One region of the Fenollaria sp. genome, then DNA from elsewhere that is predicted to be linked to it. Evidence: predicted binding sites of a transcription regulator. Region 1 holds the regulator's gene; the other holds the start of a gene.

The links. Region 1 encodes NrdR, which represses ribonucleotide reductase genes. Its sites were predicted from a motif close to CACNANATNTNGTG; they were not measured.
Region 2: the regulator NrdR is predicted to act here: its motif matches at 1,623-1,636, upstream of nrdD (anaerobic ribonucleoside-triphosphate reductase).

Annotation. Positions count from the first base shown of each region.
Region 1 covers NZ_JBXXYC010000001.1:563,170-566,611, reverse strand. Annotated here, with positions in the region: gene AC2UOP_RS02800 (small basic family protein) at 1-153, shown strand, start outside; gene ftsZ (cell division protein FtsZ) at 221-1,306, shown strand; gene nrdR (transcriptional regulator NrdR) at 1,309-1,770, shown strand; gene AC2UOP_RS02785 (hypothetical protein) at 1,828-3,246, opposite strand; gene AC2UOP_RS02780 (SHOCT-like domain-containing protein) at 3,402-3,442, opposite strand, start outside.
Region 2 covers NZ_JBXXYC010000005.1:3,980-7,421, reverse strand. Annotated here, with positions in the region: gene AC2UOP_RS04770 (S-layer homology domain-containing protein) at 1-1,495, shown strand, start outside; gene nrdD (anaerobic ribonucleoside-triphosphate reductase) at 1,688-3,442, shown strand, end outside.

The sequences.
Region 1 (3,442 bases):
GGCCTTATAGGTAATTCGATTATAGCTGCGTTATTAACTTGGCTTGGAGATATTCTTAGTATACCTATATATTATGCAGCGATTTTCGTCTTCGGAGGAAGAATTTTTAACAATTTTGCAACAATTAGAAGAAAAATACTAAACAAAATGTAATTTTTGTGGTAGAATATAAGTAATAGAGTAAATAATTAAATACTTAGTATAAAAGGAGGATTCGTAAATGATTGATTTTGATGTAGAAATTGACCAATTTGCCAAAATTAAAGTTATAGGTGTTGGTGGAGCAGGAAACAACGCTGTTAACAGAATGGTTGATGCAGGCGTAAAAGGCGTTGAGTTTATAGCTGTTAACACAGATAGACAAGCTTTAGCATCATCAAAGGCACAAAATAAGATTCAAATAGGAGATAAGGTTACAAAGGGCTTAGGCGCTGGAGCAAATCCAGAAGTTGGCTCACAAGCAGCTCTTGAAGATAAAGAAGGCATTACTGAAATGCTTAAAGGCACTGACATGGTATTTATCACAGCTGGTATGGGCGGTGGAACAGGTACTGGTGCTGCACCTATCATTGCGCAATTAGCTAAGGAACAAGGCATATTAACTGTAGGCGTTGTTACAAGACCATTTGGTTTTGAAGGTATGAAGAGAGCTAAAAACGCATCTCAAGGTATTAGCCAATTACTAGAAGTAGTTGACACACTAGTAACTATACCAAACGATAGACTTCTTCAAATAGCTGACAAGAAAACATCATTAAAAGATGCATTCATCATGGCTGACGAAGTATTAAAACAAGGTATACAAGGTATATCTGATTTAATTAGTGTACCAAACCTAATTAACCTTGACTTTGCTGACGTTAAGACTATCATGGAACAAAAGGGTATTGCTCACATGGGTATAGGTTTTGCTCAAGGAGACAACAGAGCAACAGATGCAGCTAAGCTTGCAATCAAGTCACCATTACTAGAAACATCTATAGAAGGATCTAAGTCTGTTCTATTAAATATCACTGGTGGTACTGACCTTGGTATGTTCGAAGTAAATGAAGCTGCAGACTTAATCAGACAATCGGTTGCTGACGATGCAAACATCATCTTCGGTGCTGGTATCGATGAAAGCCTTGGCGATTCTATTAAGATAACTGTTATCGCTACAGAATTTGAAGATGGATCTAAACCTGCTAAAAAAGATTCAAACAAGGATTCTGAAGAAGTAGAAGAAAAGCACGAAGAAAAGAGAAGTGAAAATACTTCAAGCTTCGACGATTCTTTATTAGTACCTGATTTTTTAAAGAATAATTAATTATGAAGTGTCCTTTTTGTTCTTACGAAGATTCAAAAGTACTAGATTCAAGACCTACTAATGAGGGTACTGCGATTAGGAGACGTAGAGAGTGTCTTCGCTGTAAAAAAAGATTTACAACATACGAAAAAATTGAAGAAACACCTTTAATAGTTGTCAAGAAAAACGGAGACAGAGAGACATTTGACAGAAGTAAGATATTAAAGGGCGTAATCAAATCTTGCGAAAAAAGGCCTGTTAGCTTAAGCCAAATTGAAGGCTTGGCAGATAGTGTTGAAGAAAAGCTTATGAGTACTATGAAAAAAGAAGTCTCATCAAATGAAGTAGGTGAGCTTATCATGCAAGGCCTTAAAGAGATAGATCAAGTAGCTTATGTAAGATTTGCTTCAGTATATAGAGAGTTTAAAGATACTCAGTCATTTATGAAAGAGCTCCAAAAGATAATAGACGAACAAAACAATTAAAATAAAGAATGCCTTTCTTGGATTTCCAGGAAAGGCATCTTTTGTCTATAAACATATTTATTTATTTTTTAGATATACATTGTCGTACCATTTTTGTTTTGAATTTATCAGTTTTTCAAAAACTGCATTTTTGCACTTATAAAGATTTTCATGAAGTGCTTGACAGTCCTTTAAATCATTTAGAGTTAAATCTGGATAATCTTTTAGTCCATAAGTACCATCAACAAATCTTGCGTATTCAAGATTGCCATCTTTTTTAATCCACATATCGCAAGTTGCCTCAACACCTTTTATCATCTTTTTAATAAATGCGCCGTTATTATTTTCTTTTTTTAGTATATCTTCATACATTAAAGCCTTTAGACCCATTAAGTGATGGTTTAGTGATGAGTGCGTCATGCCGATGTAATATTCAGCACCGTAGTCCATAACTAGAAATGCATCGTCGATATATGGGACTTTAATCGCATTTTGCTCAGCATATTTCTTATAATAAGTTAAAACTTTGTCCGCGATATTTATATATTTTTCATCCTTAAACATACTATACATTCTTAAGCAAATGTAAGCGTAATCAAGATTCCATCTCGTGTCGAAGTAGCCTTTACCTATGTTGTAGTCAGCCTTTAGCCACTCACTTCTATAAGGAATAGGGTAGTAGCCATCTTCATTTAGCTTTTTCGCTGTGTCATCAACAAGTTTTGCTGTTATCACTTGAGCAAATTTACTATCAATAACATCTAAAAGAGTGTTTGCAATGTATATAGCGCCTTGCATAAAGAAATAGCTTTCTTTGTATGGCACTGAGCGCGGATTCATTTGGTAGAAGTATCCGTCAGGTGTTATACAGTGCTTAGAAATTCTAAATTTCGAATCAACAAGCTTAAATGCTTCAGGCGTTTGAAAAGCTTTTTCATCCATGCTAGCGTAACAAATGCTATATTTAATATTTTTTTGTTCATCTTTTATATCTTTTAGCTTTAATTTTATTTGTAGCTTTGATTTGTCATATAAAATTTCACTATCAATATTTACCTTATCAATAATATTGTCTTGAACATCTTTATATGCGTTGATGGCTGTGATTACATAGTATTTTTCACCGTTATTTAAAACAAGTATGTTTGGATTTTTAAGAGTAAAAGCTTTTTTTTCTGTATTGATTATTTTTGCTTTTTCATCGATATACTCAGCGTTTGCATCTTTTATTTCAATTGGAAAATCAATATCTAAACTGTCTTTGCCATCAAAAGTTCCTGTGATAAATTTAAGTTTGGCACCATTAAATTCAAAGCCATCGTCCTTAGTCTCTTTAGTATCTTTTTCTTCTTTACTTTTCTCATTCTCTTTAGTTTCCTCAGTCTCTTTACTTTCTTCAGCATAAGCTGTATTTTTAAAACTTAAAATAAGTGTTAGCACGCTTAAGACTAGTAAAAGTACAAATATATTAATTTTTGTTATTCTTTTTATCTTCATCATTTTACTCCTATATATTTTATATCTTTTTAATTTTAACATTATAATTATACATTAAAAGATTTAGATTTACAAGAGATTTAACAGATTTGAAATGATTTATAAAGAAAAATCCTGACCAATTTATGGCCAGGATAATGATGGGAATATTTGACCTACTCTATAATGATAGGTCCGTTACTTGTTTTTATATCAC
Region 2 (3,442 bases), on a different contig from region 1:
GGGATATGGAAGCGATGTTGATAAAGGTGTTCTTAAGGAAAAAGGGTATAGAAACTTAAGCATAAGTAATGATACTTTATTTAAAGATAATTTAGCATTAAGTGGCTTTGCTGATTCACCAGATAATTATGAAGAATATAAATTTTTAGGCTTCGTTGAAAATACTTTTACGGAGAGATTTGGCAAACAAAATATGTCTAAGTCACTACTAAATAATTATGATGTTAATTTTAAAAATACAAAAATAAGAGCCTATTTTGATCCAAATGGCGGAGAATTTGCAAATGAAGCTAATCCAAAGGATATAAAGGTGACTGAAAAAGATAGAGTTAAAGAGAACGGCGAAGATAAAGGTGCAGAATTTATTATATTACAAGCGCCTAAGAGAGATGGCTACAAATTCTTGGGCTGGAAAGGCACAAGATACATTCCTGGTGGCAATATAGATGAAATTTTAAAGTTTGTTATAGAAAAAGTTAAAAAAGAAATTCTTTCGTTTGAAAGAATGTATAAGCCTGGAGAAAAGGTTACATTAAAGTCAAACTTTTTATTCGTTGCAATTTGGGAAGAAGATAAAACAGCACCAACACCACAAGAGCCAAATAAATATATCCTAACACTAGACGAAAACTATCGCGGTGGAGAAATTACAGATCATGAAGTAGAAGAAGGAGAGCTAATCGCTCCATATCTATATATTCCACGCAGAAGAGGATACATCTTTAGAGGCTGGAGCTACGATAGAAAACATCTTGACGAAGTAAAACCAGAAGAAAGAATTTATTCGGACACAATTTTATATGCAATTTGGAAAAAAGCAGAAATAGAAAAACATGAAGAACCAGAAGAAATTAGAGGCGAAGAACACAAAGCCTATATCTTTGGTTATCCGAACGGAACAGTTAGACCAAACGGCAACATCACAAGAGCAGAAGCAGCAGCGATGCTAGCAAGACTACTAAACATCGAAGCCATCGGCTCATCAGCAAAACCAAACTTCAAAGACACAGAAAGCTCTTGGTACAACAAAGCCATCAACTCAGTTGTAGCAAGAGGCATAATGAAAGGCTACCCAGACGGACGATTCAGACCAAATGCGCCTATCACCAGAGCAGAATTTACTCAAATGATATCTACAATAGATAACAAGCCATATGGCGAAGCGCCATTTATAGACGTAAAAGGACATTGGGCAGAAAGAGCAATAGGTAGTGAATATCAAGCAAAGAGAATCACAGGCTATCCAGATGGATTATTCAGACCAGACGCTGACATCACAAGAGCCGAAGCAGCAGTTATACTAAATAAAATATTCGAAAGAAACTACGATGCAATGTCACTTGCAAAATGCAAAAACGCCTTGATGCTAAAGAGATTTATCGACCTTGACGAAACATTCTGGGGATATAATGATATGGTTGAGGCAACTAATACTCACGAATATGTGAGACGCTACAAAGGCATGATAGAAGAGGACTGGTTACTAATAAAATAATTTTATTAAAGAAGGCTTATGCCTTCTTTTTTTATGAAAACTATATTCAACGTTTTCATCGCTTCATTACAAGAAAAAATATGAAGAAATCTTAATAATTTAATCCGAATTTACTATTGCCAATCGCCACTATATGTAGTATAATAATATTTGCGAAGAGGAGAAGCAATCAAAATATTGTGGAGGTAAAAGATGTATATATTCAAGAGAAGCGGCGAAAAAGTGCCATTTGACGAATCTAAGATTGTTGTAGCTATTAAAAAAGCGATGAATTCTTCAACTGGGGTATATGAAGAAGGTCTTGCTGAAAAGATAGCTGACGAAATTAAAAGGGAAGCTGTTGTAGCTGAGAGACCTCTTTCGATTTATGATATCGAAGACAAGGTTTACTACAAGCTTATCGAGAACAAAAATCCGGCTACTGCTAGAAGTTATGAAAATTACAAGGCTGTTCAAGCTTTTAAAAGAAAGATTAATACTACTGACGAGAGCATTATCGGTCTTCTTGATAGAAAAAACAGTGATTTAATGAAAGAAAATTCTAATAAAAATGCTCACATCGCATCTACTCAAAGGGATTTGATTGCTGGCGAAGTATCTAAGGATATTGCTAGAAGACTTATGATTGATGATGACCTTCTTCAAGCGCACGATGAAGGCTCCATCCATTTGCACGATATGGACTACATCATTCAACCAATGTTTAACTGCTGCCTTGTTAATATGAAGGACATGCTTGACAACGGCACTGTTGTTAACGGTAAACTTATCGAAAGCCCAAGATCTTTCCAAGTTGCTTGTAATGTCATGACGCAAATAATTGCTCAAATCGCATCAAACCAATATGGTGGACAATCCATTGACATAAAATGTCTTGCAAAGTACTTAAGACGCAGCTACGAAAAGAATTTAAAGCTTGCTAAGGAAATGTTTGATGACAGCTCAAAGCAAGACGAGCTAGCAAGAAAACTTACTCAAAGGGATCTTGAAAGTGGTATACAAACTATACAATATCAAATAAATACTCTTATGACATCGAATGGTCAAGCGCCTTTCGTTACTCTTTTCATGCACATGGAAGATGAAGGTTTTGAGTACGAAAAAGAGCTTGCTATGATTATCGAAGAGATTTTAAAGCAAAGAATTCAAGGCATCAAGAACGAATGTGGTGTTTATGTAACACCAGCTTTTCCAAAGCTTGTTTATGTGCTTGATGAAAATAATATTCACAAGGATTCAAAATACTATTATTTAACTCAAACTGCTATAAAATGTACTGCTAAGAGGATGTATCCTGACTATATCTCTGCTAAAAAGATGAGAGAAAATTACGAAGGCAATGTTTTTGCGCCTATGGGCTGCAGAGCCTTTCTATCGCCATGGAAGGATAAGGACGGCAATTACAAATTTGACGGTAGATTCAACATGGGTGTTGTTTCTCTAAATTTACCGCAAATAGCTATAGTTAGCGGCGGCGACGAAGATAAATTTTTTGAAATTCTTGACAAGAGGCTTGACCTTTGTAGAAAGGCTTGTCTACTTAGATACGATATATTAAAGAACGTTACAAGCGATTCATCTCCAATTCACTGGAGACACGGCGCTATCGCAAGACTTGAAGAGCATGAGCCAATCAGACCACTTCTTGAGAATGGTTATGCGACTGTAACTTTAGGATACATCGGTCTATATGAAGCGACTTATCTAGTTCGCCATACTACTCATACTGACGAGCACGCGACTGATTTTGCTCTAAAAGTTATGAGAACTATGAATGAAAAATTAAATTCTTGGAAGATGGAAGATGGTCTTGGTTATGCGCTTTATGGTACTCCTGCTGAAAGTCTTTGCTATAGATTTGCTAAGAAGGACCTTGAAAGATTCGGAGAAATTAAAAATGTAACTGACAAAGGCTATTATACAAACTCCTTCCATGTTGATGTTAGA